Regions from separate parts of the Fictibacillus nanhaiensis genome, predicted to be linked through region 2. Evidence: riboswitches for the same ligand, from Rfam matches in the RefSeq annotation. Region 2 holds a riboswitch; the other holds the start of a gene.
What was found. Region 2 has a riboswitch for S-adenosylmethionine ahead of ACFS5O_RS16890 (2,3-diketo-5-methylthiopentyl-1-phosphate enolase). Riboswitches for the same ligand answer to the same signal wherever they lie in the genome.
Positions count from the first base shown of each region.

Region 1: another riboswitch for S-adenosylmethionine. It lies ahead of ACFS5O_RS04185 (acyl-CoA dehydrogenase family protein); the one in region 2 lies ahead of ACFS5O_RS16890 (2,3-diketo-5-methylthiopentyl-1-phosphate enolase).

Region 1 covers NZ_JBHUPF010000006.1:76,463-83,851, reverse strand. The annotation lists gene ACFS5O_RS04210 (peptide MFS transporter) at 1-90, shown strand, start outside; gene ACFS5O_RS04205 (GNAT family N-acetyltransferase) at 718-1,212, shown strand; gene ACFS5O_RS04200 (hypothetical protein) at 1,903-2,082, opposite strand; gene ACFS5O_RS04195 (MetQ/NlpA family ABC transporter substrate-binding protein) at 2,191-2,997, opposite strand; gene ACFS5O_RS04190 (LLM class flavin-dependent oxidoreductase) at 3,021-4,412, opposite strand; SAM riboswitch class I at 4,529-4,630, opposite strand; SAM riboswitch class I at 4,783-4,895, shown strand; gene ACFS5O_RS04185 (acyl-CoA dehydrogenase family protein) at 5,182-6,339, shown strand; gene ACFS5O_RS04180 (DUF817 domain-containing protein) at 6,462-7,244, shown strand; gene ACFS5O_RS04175 (oxalate decarboxylase family bicupin) at 7,371-7,389, shown strand, end outside.
Region 2 covers NZ_JBHUPF010000006.1:2,579,000-2,586,388, reverse strand. The annotation lists gene ACFS5O_RS16900 (pyridoxal phosphate-dependent aminotransferase) at 36-1,202, shown strand; gene ACFS5O_RS16895 (hypothetical protein) at 1,254-1,382, shown strand; SAM riboswitch class I at 1,473-1,592, shown strand; gene ACFS5O_RS16890 (2,3-diketo-5-methylthiopentyl-1-phosphate enolase) at 1,670-2,911, shown strand; gene ACFS5O_RS16885 (2-hydroxy-3-keto-5-methylthiopentenyl-1-phosphate phosphatase) at 2,908-3,582, shown strand; gene ACFS5O_RS16880 (methylthioribulose 1-phosphate dehydratase) at 3,579-4,244, shown strand; gene ACFS5O_RS16875 (1,2-dihydroxy-3-keto-5-methylthiopentene dioxygenase) at 4,222-4,758, shown strand; gene ACFS5O_RS16870 (AI-2E family transporter) at 4,935-6,023, opposite strand; gene asnB (asparagine synthase (glutamine-hydrolyzing)) at 6,182-7,389, shown strand, end outside.

The DNA.
Region 1 (7,389 bases), 2.5 Mb from region 2:
GGTACGATCGGTGGAGCTGCGATTGTGTTATCACTTATCCTTTTTGTCATCTCACCTAAGATCCAAGAGAAGATGAAAGGTATTCGTTAATCAAAATTTAAAACCACTGATGTGATGGTCCTCCATTACCTCAGTGGTTTTTTTGTGCTGAGAAGTAATTGATCTCCGTTTCAGGGACTCGCTTTCCAGGGGATGTGCGGATTAATCCTTCGTCTACAAGCAATGCTACAGTTGTGAGCTTTCTCGTCACTTGACTTGCAATTGTGAATTGGATTTTTTTGCAACCATTTTTAAAAATTGTCCAAACCATTAAGACAAGCTTGCGTAAGATAGAGTAGAGAAGAAAACAAGAATCATTGTTCTTTTTCTCAACAGTTCGCTTATAGAAAGGGGGGGTCTATAGTGAGCTTAATCGGTAGCCTATTAGGATTTAAGAAAAGAAAAAAAGGTAAGAAACATGCAGCATAACTAATAAAGCCGGGGATTTCTCCTCGGCTTTTAACTATTTTTAGAACTCTATGTTACATAGCGCCTTTTTCAATGAAATTAGGAGGATATCCAAACCCTTTCAAGGACAAGCACATATAGTACAAGCAAGGGGGATTTTTAATAAATAATAGTTATGTTCGATGTAAACTAAGTGTTTCTAAAAGTGAATCATCTTCTATTTATTTCTTTGTATCTTCCCTTCGTAAAGTAATATAAGGGGGAATATCATTGTATATTCGCAAACGGGTTCCTGGAAAGGACGATCCTTTTTTAGTAGATATGGTAGTAAGTAATTTTCAAGTCCGTAAAAACGTGATTGAAATGATTATAAACATGGCGAATGAGGTTATGATTGTCTGTGACAGCAATGACACGATCATCGGCTTTGTATGTTATCGTTTCAGAATTGGACCTACAATCTTTGTGGACTATGTCGTGTTAGATACAAAACATCAAGGAAAAGGCATCGCTACCTCATTTCTTCCCGTATTTGAGAGTCACCTTATGAAACAAGGAATTCGCAATGTATTTGGTACGGTTGATGAAGAGAATACAGATGCTCTAAAGACATTTCAGCATTGGGGCTTTAAAGTTCACGGCCAGCTAGGTTCTAGCATCGTTATCCAAAAAGAGCTTACGTCGTCTAATTCTATTTCAACGCCGACTGGTGTTCGTACGAAGTCAAGTGTAAGAAAGCTTGCTACTCCTCCATCGCTTAGCTAAGTCATGGAAAATATTTAAGCAGATCTTCTATGTAAGATCTGCTTTTTGCATTCCTATGATGTTTTATTTCAATGCTGCTCTTAGAAAGTAGTCGATTTCCGCTCCATGTTGCGCGCTTTCCAGGGGGCGAACGGTGAGCCTCCTGCCGCTACGCGCCATTAGGAGTCTCCACCTGACCGCTCGTCCCATAGGAGTCGGCAACCCTCCGCTCCTATCAACTTGCATGGAAGGTGAAATAAAAAATACACTGTCCGATAGTAATGTTATTTAAAACATTGTGCTTTCATTGTCTTCTTGAATCTTTGATTGGAGTGTAAGTTGCTAGACTCCTACGGGACAGGCGGGCAGTCCTAAATGTGAAAGTGGCTCGTTCAGCCCCGACAAGCAAAAGGTAAATAGGCAAGGAAGGTGTTCTTTACCTTCATGATCTATTTACCTTTTGACCTCGAGGGGCTAGTCACTGCAACTAGACAGGTGAGACACTTAAGAGTGAAACGTCCGAATGTGGCTCACCGCCTGCCCCGTGGAAAGCGAGTATCTGCAACGGAGATCAATACTTCCAAAAGTAACCTTTAAAAAAATGCTATTAAAAAAGAAAATAAAAAAGCCAACTCATGATTTGATCAAAAGTACAAATCAAAAAGTCGGCTTTGTAACATTTATAGTAAGAATGAATAAGTCTTATTGTTCTTACAGGTCTAAGAGATTTTGTTGACGTCTCGTCTTCTTCGATCCATTCACCTGATGGTTGTTTGGATTGAAGATTTCTTCGATATATCTTTGATTCCAATCACTAGTAAATTCTTTATCAGAACAGATACATCCACTTAGATCATATCGGAAAAGGCCACAGTGCGGGCAGTTACTCATACTAATCCCCCCTTGAGTCAACATAACATATTCTATGAACATCTAAGAGAGTTGGCAACGGCATTCGTACAGCTTTTCCAGCACATAAAATGCTGATTTTTATTGAAATTACTTATTCATCCAATCTGGCTTATGAAACTCTTCGAAATCACTTTGAATGACCTTCTTAAATGCATCTGACTCTACGGCAGCTTTTAAATCTTTTGCGAGCTGTGAATTCTTATCTTTTTCAAGTACAACAATTCGATTGATGATATCTTCTGGAAGTTTATCTTTTACTAGCGCATCCTTTAAATCTAGACCTGATGATAGAGCAAAGTTTCCGTTAACTGCCGCTAAATCTACGGAGTCTAGTGTTCTTGGTGTTTGAGCGGCTTCTACAGGTTGGAACTTTAAGTTCTTTGGATTTTTCGTGACATCTTTTTCCGAGACTCTGAGTGGATTTGCGGAAGAATCGATTTCAATCAGTCCATTGTCTCTCAGAACAGTAAGGCCTCTTGCTAAGTTCGTTGGATCATTCGCTAGAGAAACCGTGCTTCCGGGCTTAATCTCGTCTATTGACTTGTATTTCTTAGAATAGATACCGATTGGCGCAGTAGGCACCGTAATCACAGAAGCTAGTTTCATATCATTCTCTTCTGAAAAAGCATCCATGTACACTTTATGTTGAAACAAATTTGCATCTAACGAACCACTCTTTAAAGAGATATTCGGCTGTACATAATCATTGAATTCTTTTACTTCAACTGCGTATCCTTTTTTCTCGAGATATGGCTTTACACCTTTTTCTAGCATGTCGCTGTAAGGCACGGTTGCGCCGAGTGTTATCTTCTTCTCACTCTCACCTGAAGCGCCACACCCTGCTAGAATACCGATTAAGAGCGCTGCTGATATAAAGACTTTGAATCGTTTCATAAGATTTCTCCTCCACTCTCCACTTATTTACTTTCCGTTAACACCGGTCTAAATCTAGCCGCTGGATGATCATTAGGCAGCAAAGGTTGTCCAGGTGTAAACAATTTTTCACGAAGCGTGCCCCTGTTGTACTCTTTTTTGTATAGTCCTCTTTCTTGAAGAACAGGTACAACAAGCTCTACAAAAGCTTCTAAGTCTCCTGGTGTTACAAGGTGATTTAGGTTAAAACCGTCTACGCCAGACTCTTCAAACTGCTTTTGAATACCATCCGCTACCTCTTCAGGGTTCCCCACTATGAAACTACCTCTGTCAGGAGACTCGAAGCGATTCAATACTTCTCCCACTGTTAACGGTTTAGGCGCATCCGTAGTGAGTGTGGCGGCTTTATAATGTCCGCCCTCTGTTGATTTGTTGTACGAGAATGGAAGTTCCGGATCTAACTCTTCATACTCCGCGATATCATAACCGCTCGCTCCATACTGCGCTTTTGCAGCATCCGCGCTCCAAACACTTGCATATTCTTTGAATTTCTCCTCCGCCTCTTCAGTCGTTCTCCCCACCACCACATTTAAAAATGAAAAGATCTTAAGGTTTTCTGGGTTTCGGCCATGTTTGATAGCGCGTTTACGAATGTCGTCCGCATAAAAACGAATTCTCTCTGGTGTTGGACCACCTACAAAGATGCATTCAGCATGCTTTGCCGCAAAGTCTCGTCCTCTCTCAGACGTTCCCGCTTGATAGATAACAGGTGTGCGCTGCAGAGATGGTTCACTTAAGTGAGGTCCTTCCACGCTAAAATATTGTCCTTCATGATTGATCTCATGAACTTTTTCAGGATCCACCAGTTTATTGTTTTCAACATCTTCAACAACGGCTCCGTCTTCCCAGCTGCTCTCCCAAAGTTTATAAGAAACATCTAAATATTCATCTGCGATGTTGTATCGTTCATCGTGTTTAATCATATTCTGCAGTCCAAAATTCCTTGCCGCATTCGGCAGATAAGAGGTGACTACGTTCCAAGCAATTCGGCCATTCGTTAGATGGTCTAGCGTAGAAAAGCGGCGCGCGTTCCCAAACGGCTGTTCATACGTTGTGCTTACCGTCACGGCAAAAGATAGATTTTCTGTTACGCTCGCCATAGCCGATACAAGAAGTGCGGGATCATTTAAAGGAACTTGAAGTCCATCTTGAATAGAAGGTGTCTTGCTTTGTCTATAAACGTCATAAACGCCCAATACATCTGCAAAGAACACAGCATCAAACTTCCCTCTTTCTAAAAGCTTCGCATACTCAATCCAGTATTTTAGATCTTTATAACCTCTATGTCTCTTGTTCTCCGGGTGCTTCCAAAGGCCATGAGAATTGTGCATGGCACTCGTCATCTCAAACGCGTTCAACAAAATTTCTTTACTCAACATACATTCCTCCGTATCCAATTTTTTCGTACCCGTTCCAAGAGAAAATAAAAAACCTCTTCAACTATGAGAAGAGGTTAAAAAATACGTGAAATAAACATACGTATATAGATTTCCTCTTATCTTTCAAGCTTTCGCCTGCTGGAATTGGCACAGTCCTAAAAATAGTTGTTGCCGAGGCTTCAAAGGGCCAGTCCCTCCACCTCTCTCGATAAGAAATCGATATGATTCAATTTAATAACGAAATATACAGGATTAAAAATAGCCTGTCAATGCAATTTAAAAAAATAAAATAATTTTCTTAACAATCAGTTTTTAGTTGACAGTGGTTGGCATTATCCTCTATAGTGATGACTAATAATTAAATATTTTCTTATCAAGAGTCAGGGGAGGAACTGGTCCTACGATCCTGCAGCAACCGCTTTGTTCAAAAGAAAGGTGCTAATTCCAGCAGATGTTTTTTTAATGTCTGAAAGATGAGAGAGCGTGTTAGCATATGGAATCTACGTCCTCTTTCGTCTTTGAAAGAGGGCTTTTTTGTTTTTCCTTCGCTGTTCTTGTGTGTAGTTGATTTCCGCTCCAGGACGCTCGCTTTCCGCGGGGCGAGCGGTGAGCCACTTCGCGCTTCGCGCCCTTAAGGGTCTCACCTGCTCACTCGTCCCGCAGGAGTCTAGCACCTTGCGCTGCAATCAACCTATCGAAGAAGACTTATAACAAAACCAATCCAAAACCAAAAACCACTTACAGATAAAAAAATTAGGAGGGAACTATGAGCATTCCATTGAGAAAAACCACTGAAATAGATCATTTTGAAGAAGCGATAAATACCGCACTAGCACTAAAAGAAGTTTTCAAGAAACGGGCAGAATTTGTAGATCGAGAAGGCGTTTTTCCTTATGAGAATTTCCAAGATTTAAAGGATGCTGGCTTTCTTTCTCTTACCATTCCAAAAGAATATGGCGGTAAAGGGTTAAACCTAGTTGAATTCTTAACCATTCAAGAACATTTAGCGGAGGGAGATGCTCCTACTGCCCTTTCTCTTGGGTGGCATTTGGGTACTTTTTTAGAGGCGGCGGAAAACCAGCATTGGAGTGGTGATGCGTTCGCTGATCTTAGCCGGAAAGTAGTGGAACAAAAAGCACTCATCAACTTGGCACAAACAGAGCGTGCGACAGGAAGTCCTTCTCGCGGAGGTATTCCTACAACAACCGCTGTTAAGAAAGCAGATGGATGGTTGATCAACGGAAGCAAAGCTTTTACTTCTATGGCAGAGGCCCTTGATTACTCGGTCGTAACCGCTACCATTTCAGAAACTAACCATAAAGGATTTTTCTTAGTGAATCATCGTGAAAAAGGGGTTTTTGTAAAAGAAACATGGGACAGTATCTCTATGAGAGGCACAAAAAGTGACGATCTCCTTTTGAAAGATGTTTATGTGTCCAAGGAAAACCTTCTTGTTGTTGAAGATGAGAAGAACATCGTTCCGAAAGGCTGGTATCTTCAAGTCCCTGCTGTGTACTTAGGTATCGCAAGAGCTGCGCGGAATTATGCAATTGAATTTGCGTCAGAATATAGCCCTAACACGTTATCAGGACCTATCTCAGAAGTACCTGAGGTGAGAAGAAAGATTGGCAAGATTGAACTTGAGCTATTCCAAGCGAGAACAATTCTTCATGCCGTTGCTGAAAAATGGGTAAATCAGCCTGAACAACGTAAGAATCTAGGTACAGAACTTGCGGCCGTTAAGCATTCTGTAACGAACAGTGCGAATAGAGTCGTTGATCTTGCCATGAGAATCGTTGGGGCGAGAAGTCTTTCTGTACAAAATCCGCTTCAGCGGCATTTCAGAGATGTGAGAGCTGGACTTCATAATCCACCAACAGATGATGCAATCGTTTATTCTTTGGCGGATGCAGCGCTGAAATAAATGAAGTCAACTGACAGATTCATGTTAAACTCAACATATTTTTGTATGATGAGATTTGGATCACCATAGGTTATTATGGATACAATATATTTCCATATCAATCAATAAAAGGTGGTCTACTCATGAGAGCGCTTCTTACATTCACTTATTTACAAGCTCTTTCTTGCATCTTCCCAGTCATCATCTTTGGGGCGTTAGCTCTTTCAAAGTTCTTCAGCATTCCGTTCATCCCTCGATACGATTTCATACTTCTTTTATGTCTCATCACACAAGTTGCTATGATTCTAACGAAACTTGAAACGATTGATGAACTTAAAGTCATCTGTGTCTTCCACTTGATCGGACTTGCTCTAGAACTATTTAAAGTTCATATGGGGTCTTGGAGCTATCCAGAAGACGCTTATTCGAAAATTTACGGTGTACCTCTTTATAGCGGTTTTATGTATGCAAGTGTTGCGAGCTATATTTGCCAAAGCTGGAGAAGGCTCGACCTACAGATAACGGGTTGGCCGTATCCTCTCTTTTCTTTTGGTATTTGTGTGCTGATCTATTTAAACTTTTTTATCCATCATTACTTGTTTGATGCCAGATGGATTCTGATTCTGCTTTTATTTCCTATCTTTTATAAGACCGTTGTTCATTATACGATCAACGAGCGTGTCTATAAGATGCCGATCCTTCTTTCCTTTTTGTTGATCGGATTTTTTATTTGGATCGCTGAAAACATTACAACGTTTCTAGGTGCCTGGCAGTATCCGAATCAGGAAGCCGCTTGGTCACTCGTTCATATTGGTAAGATCAGCTCTTGGTTCTTGCTCGTGATCATCAGCATCATTATCGTGGCACAGTTAAAACGGATAAAAAGTCACCAAGACGAGATTTTCACGCATACGAAACACCTTTAAGCTACCTTTAGCTTTCAGGTGTTTTTTTGTTATGCCCCTTCGTAATAAATCTGCATGTTCAAGATGTCCCCTCCATATGCATACAGAGATGACGTTTAAACCTTCTAAAAGAGAGGAGCTCATCACATGGATAAGAACCCTAAAG
Region 2 (7,389 bases):
TCAAGAACATTCAAATTAGACTGGAAGTGATCGTCGTGAAACGTTTTGAACAGGCAGAAGTGATGGGGAAATTGCCAGAGCAATTTTTCGCCAAGCTTGTAAAAAAAGTATCTCACTATGTGGAGCAAGGCTATGACGTTATTAATCTAGGACAAGGAAATCCCGATCGACCAACGCCACAGCATATCGTTGAAGCATTGAAGGAAGGTGCAGAAAGACCTGACTTTCATAAATACTCCCCGTTTCGAGGACACGGATTCTTAAAGCAGGCTGCTGCCGATTTTTATCAAAGAGAGTATGGTGTGACCTTAGATCCTGATAAAGAAGTAGCTATTCTCTTTGGGGGAAAAGTGGGATTAGTAGAGTTATCACAGTGCTACTTAAACCCAGGAGATGTTGCCCTCGTTCCAGATCCAGGATACCCGGATTACTGGTCAGGTGTAGCAATGGCTGGTGCTTCGATGGAGACAATGCCTTTAAGAAAAGAAAATGAATTCCTCCCGAAGTACGATGATTTACATGAAACGGTCTTGAACAAAGCAAAGCTTATGTTCTTAAACTATCCGAACAATCCTACAGCAGGTGTTGCAACGGAATCATTTTTTAAAGAGACAGTAGAACTCGCTAACAAACATGATATTCTCGTTTGCCATGATTTTGCTTATGGAGCTATTGGATTTGAAGGACAGAAGCCGATCAGCTTTCTACAGACCGAAGGAGCAAAAGACGTAGGCATAGAGATCTATACCCTTTCTAAAACGTATAACATGGCAGGATGGCGCGTTGGTTTCGCGGTTGGAAATGAATCTGTCATCGAATCCATTAATCTACTTCAAGATCATTTTTATGTAAGCTTGTTTGGAGCGGTTCAGCATGCAGCAGCTGAGGCATTGAACGGCTCACAGCAATGTGTGGATGAACTGGTAGATACATATGAAAGACGCCGAAATGCATTCATCGGACGTTTGAATGAAAACGGATGGAACGTGGAATCGCCAAAAGGTTCCTTCTTCTGCTGGCTACCTGTACCTGAAGGGTATACATCAGAAACGTTCGCTGACTATTTGCTTGAGAAAGCACATGTCGTCGTCGCACCTGGCATCGGATTTGGAAGTGAAGGCGATCGATATGTACGTGCCGGCTTACTAACGTCAGAAGAACGTCTGATAGAGGCTGCTGATCGAATTACTAAATTGTTTTAGAAGTTTTATTTAATTCTTTATGCCTCTTTGATTAGTTGAATGGAGTGTAAGATGCGAGACTCCTACGGGACAGGCGGGCAGGTGAGACACTTAAGAGTGAAACGTACGAATGTGGCTCACCTTCTGCCCCGTGGAAAGCGAGTATCTGGAACGGAGATCAACATCTTTCAAAAACTTTAAAGCTTACTAATAAGATATTGAAGATTTTGGTTGACAGATCCTTCATACCCTGTCATAATCACAATTAAAATTATATTCTAACAATTTGCACTCTTATTAAGAGCAGGTGGAGGGACTAGCCCGATGAAACCCGGCAACCATTCAGTTAATTTTTCTTAACTGAAAACGGTGCTAATTCTTGCAGTCGAACGTTTGACTGAGAGATAAGAGGAAGCGGAACTGTCAATATGTAGACACCCCTTCCTCGTGAAGGGGTTTTTTGCGTTTTTGAAAGGAGAACTACGAACATGAGTAAAATTACAGCAACGTACTTGGTACATGATAAAAAAGAAAATCTATACAAAAAAGCGGAAGGCATTGCGCTAGGACTTACTGTAGGTTCATGGACTGATCTTCCTCAACTTGAGCAAGAACAGCTAAAAAAACATAAAGGTATCGTGGAAGAAGTCATTGAACTTCCTGAAGATCCACGTACAGATCAATTTTTAGGAAGTAAAAGAACTAGAGGCTTACTTAAGATTTCCTATCCATCAGCAAACTTTTCAAATGACATTCCCGCTATACTAACGACGGTTTTCGGTAAACTTTCGTTAGATGGTGAGATCAAACTCGTAGATTTAGAGTTTGATAAGAATCTAGAACAGCAATTTCCTGGTCCAAAGTTTGGGATAACTGGAATCCGAGATATCTTAGGCGTACATAACCGTCCACTTGTTATGAGTATTTTTAAAGGGGTGCTCGGAAAAGATCTATCATTCTTCAAACAACAATTATATGAGCAGGCTTTAGGCGGGGTAGATCTTGTGAAAGATGATGAAATTCTATTTGAGAACCCACTTACGCCTTTTGAAGAAAGAGTAAGAATCGCTAAAGAAGTTTTAAAGTCCGTTCATGAGCGAACTGGCGAAAAGACGCTCTACGCAGTTAACTTGACAGGCAGAACGAGTGGACTTCGAGATAAAGCGCGGCGCGCAGCAGAATTAGGTGCTAACGCATTATTGTTTAACGTACTATCCTATGGACCAGATGTATTACAAGAATTGGCAGAAGATAAAGAGATACCTCTTCCAATCATGGCGCATCCTGCACTATCTGGAGCTATAGGATCATCATCTCTCTACGGGATTGGTTATTCCGTTTTATTGGGTAAACTGCTTCGTTATGCAGGGGCAGATCTGGTGTTGTTCCCATCACCATATGGAAGCGTAGCCCTTGATCGTAACGAAACCCTAAGTATTGCGGGTGCCTTAACAACAGATAGCATCTCATTAAACAAGTCGTTCCCAGTTCCATCAGCAGGTATCCACCCAGGTTTAACACCGGTTTTATACAATGACTTCGGATTGGACAGTGTTATAAACGCAGGTGGAGGAATACATGGTCATCCAGATGGAGCAGCAGGTGGAGCACGTGCCTTCCGTCAAGCGATAGATGCCGTCGTTAAAGGGGAAGACTTTGAGAGTTTTGCAGAAAAACATCTAGAACTACAAAAAGCATTAGAGCTTTGGGGTGGTGTTCCAGTAAAATGACAACTCTACACCAATCGGTAATCTTTTGTGATTTTGATGGAACTGTAACTGAGAAAGATAATATCGTTGCGATCATGGAAGAATTTTCACCCGAGGGCTGGCAGCCGATCGTGAATGAAATCTTGAATGAAACCATCTCGATTCGAGAAGGAGTCGGTAAATTGTTTTCGAGAATCTCTTCGGACAAAAAGGAAGAGATCATTGAATTCGTTGTAACACGTTCTAAGATTAGAGACGGTTTTCAGGAATTTATCTCATTTACTCAAAGTGAGAGGATTCCACTTTACATCGTTAGCGGTGGTATTGATTTTTTTGTTCATCCTGTACTAGAGAACAAACTAGAAAAAGACTATGTTTTTTGTAACGCAAGTGATTTTACAAACGACATGATAAAAATCACTTGGCCGAATGTATGTGATGATCAATGTGACAATGATTGTGGATGTTGTAAACCGTCTGTTATAAGGCGGCTGGAAGAGAAGTTTCCCCGAGCTGAAAAGATTGTGATCGGGGATTCGATTACTGATCTTCAAGCTTCTAAGATGGCTGATGTTGTTTTCGCAAGAGATTATCTGATTGAAAAATGTGAAGAAAACCAAATACCATACACACCATTTGAAACCTTTCATGACATCATTCATGTCTTAGAGAAAAGAGGTGTAAAAAGTTGAGTAAACAACAGCGCTGGAATGAGCTTGCAGATGTTAAGGATGAACTGGCATCAAGAGACTGGTTTCCTGGAACCAGTGGTAACGTATCCATTAAAGTAAGCGATTCACCTCTCGCTTTTTACGTTTCTGCAAGCGGAAAAGATAAAACAAAACGTACCTCAGAAGACTTTCTTTTAGTGGATCAGTTCGGTGAACCGGTAGAAGAAACGCATTTGAAAGCTTCGGCAGAAACAGGTATTCATTGTGAAGTGTATCGGTTAACGAAAGCAGGCTGTTGTTTACACGTTCACACCGTGGATAATAACTTAATCTCTGAATTGTATGGTGATGCAGGAGAGATTACATTCCAAGGCCAAGAACTGATTAAAGCATTTGGGATATGGGAGGAAGAAGGCCGTATCACGGTTCCGATCGTTGAAAATTATGCTGATCTTTCGAAGCTGTCTGAAGCAGTGGGTACAGTAATCAAACAGGATACAAAAGCTGTCTTGATTCGCAATCATGGTATTACCGTATGGGGAAGAAATGCTTTTGAAGCGAAGAAACATTTAGAAGCTTTTGAGTTTCTTTTCTCTTACCACATCAAGTTACAAACTTTAAACGTTTTAAATAAAAATCAATCATTTGGAGGCGTTAAAAATGGCACAACTACGATTTCATGATAACAACGAAAGAATTGAAAAACAGAGTGAGGTAGAAGCGTATCTGAACTCTCAAGAAGTTATATACGAGAAATGGGACATTGAAAAACTTCCAGCGCATCTTCGTGAAAATTTCTCGTTAAGTGATAAGGACAAAGCAGAAGTGATTCAAACCTTCCGCAGTGAGATCGATGATATTTCTGAGCGCAGAGGATATGTGACAGAAGATGTTATCTCACTTTCTGATGCGACACCAAACTTAGATGAGCTATTGAAAAACTTCTTATCAGAACATCATCACACGGATGATGAAGTACGCTTTATCGTTTCTGGACATGGAATCTTTGCGATCGAAGGACCTAATGGAAGATTCTTCGATGTTGAACTTGAACCAGGAGACCTTATCTCTGTTCCAGAAAATTTCCGTCACTATTTCACGCTGCAAGAAGATCGTAAAGTAGTAGCGGTTCGCATCTTTAAATCAAAAGAAGGCTGGGTTCCAATCTACGATAAACAGCCCCAAGAAGCTCAATAATATACAGAGCACACCATTTCATTCGAACGAAATGGTGTGTTTTCTTTTGAAATAACAAGTTGGCGCTCGTCCGGTGGCTGACAAGCACGCTGGACGAGCGCTATACAGAAAATACGAGCAAAGAAAAAAGCATCAGACTTCAGTAGTCGATGCTTTTTTCCATTCCCTCATTATTCTTATAACTCTTTTGATTTTCTAAGATTGATTAAGCGATACGTGTGCAGGGCAATAACTTTTAACACCGCATATACTGGAACGGCTAGAATCAATCCAAGCAGACCACCTAGGCTTCCTGCAACAAGCAAGATCGAAATAATGGTAAGCGGGTGGATATCCAGCTTCTTACCCATAACTTGCGGAGAGATTACATTTCCTTCGATCTGCTGAGCGATAACCATAACGACTAGAACTTTGATCACCATCGCCGGTGAATCTACAATCGCTACGATCAATGCGGGAACGACTCCGATAATCGGTCCGAGGAACGGAATCACGTTTGTGAACATGGCGATTATAGCTAGAATCAGCGAGTAGTCGATTCCGATTACGAGATAACCGATATACAGCATTGTACCCACACAGACACTGACCAAGATCTGCCCTTGGATATAAGAACTAAGTGCGATGTCCATGTCTTTTAGAATTTTTGTTCCATTATTACGCTGTCTTTCAGGAAGTGTTTGAAGCACCATCTGTGGAGCTTTCTCACCTTCTTTAAGCATGTAATACAGTATAAAAGGTACGGTAACAAAAATCATAATAATGTTTGTAATGATTCCAATAAAGTTTGCGATGTTTGTACCAATTGTCTGAACACTAGTAGACAGATAAGCGGTTACTTTATCAGAGATTTCTTTTACATCAAACTGTTCACTTTCTTGGAAACGGCTTACCCATTCATTCTGCTGTAAATCATTCAGCTTAGATCGAATAGCATCGATTAAAGCAGGGGTATTCTCAATTAGATTACTAACCTGTCTTTGTAGAATCGGACCAATAGAATAGAACAGCAATACGAATAATCCGATCGCAAGCAGGTAGATGAGAAGGATGGATAATACCTTAGGAACTTTTCGTTTATGCAAAAACTGAACGACTGGCCGGAAAAGATAATAAAGAACACCGCCAAGCAAAAACGGAAAAAATAACGTTTGAACAAGAACGACGATCGGCCTGAAAATAAAATCAATCTTTGTTCCTACCAAAATAATTAGAAAAATGAGGAGAAATCCGTAACCGATACGAAAAAACTTCGACTGTGGCATTTAATGATCACCTTTATCTTCTGAAATATGTATTCATTATATACAACTTATAAGAACATACACAAATTTTTAAAAAACACCGGTACAAGGATAAAAGCATATGCTGAGTAATGGGCATACGTACTAGAAATGGAGTTTCTATAGAAAGGATGAAACCAATGTGCGGAATAACCGGTTGGGCAGATTGGAATCGTAACCTCACACATGAAAAAAATATATTAATCAAGATGGCCACACCTTTGTCAAAAAGAGGACCAGATGCACTCAATGTATGGAGTACCACACATGCAGGGTTTGGTCATGCTAGGTTAGCAGTAGTAGATATTGAAGGCGGCGTCCAGCCGATGACAAGAACAAAGAACCAGTGGAATTATACGCTTTGCTACAATGGAGAGCTTTACAACACAGAAGACCTACGAAAAGAACTTTTACAAAGAGGTTATACGTTTGAGGGACATTCCGATACAGAAGTTTTGCTTACTTCCTATATAGAGTGGGGAGAAAGCTGTATTGATAGGTTTAATGGTATATTCGCATTTGGAATTTGGGATGAAGAGAAGCAAAGTTTATTTGTAGCTCGAGATCGACTGGGAGTTAAGCCGTTCTTTTTTACGGAAAAAGGCGGAATGTTGTTATTTGGATCCGAAATAAAATCCATACTCGCTCATCCTGAAGTGAAGGCTGAAGTCGATCGTGAAGGATTACAAGAGGTGTTCGGACTAGGACCATCCCGTACACCTGGTAATGGTGTTTATAAAGGAATAAAAGAACTTCGCCCAGCACATGCTGCGACGTATTCTAAAAACGGTATGAAAATTTGGCGGTATTGGAACGTGGAAAGTAAACCACATCAAGACTCATTAGAAGACACGATTGAAAAAGTGAAGGTTCTTGTGACGGATGCAGTAACACGACAGCTGGTTGCGGACGTACCCGTGTGTACATTTCTTTCTGGAGGCCTCGATTCAAGTGCCATCACCTCAATCGCAGCTAAATATTTTAAAGAAGAAAACAAGGGTGAACTTCATACGTTCAGCATCGATTATGTTGATAATGAGAAGTACTTTAAAGCGAGTGATTATCAACCCAATTCAGATGCGTATTGGATCAATCAGATGGTTGAGGCTACAGGATCTGTTCATCATAGCTGCGTGATTGATAATGAACTGTTGATCAATCATTTGCGTGAAGCTGTCACAGTAAGGGATCTGCCAGGTATGGCTGATGTTGATTCTTCACTTTTATGGTTCTGTCGTCAGATCAAACCACAGTCAACCGTTGCTTTATCTGGAGAATGTGCAGACGAAATCTTTGGAGGGTATCCATGGTTTCATAAAGAAGAGCTCTTGAATCGTCCGATGTTTCC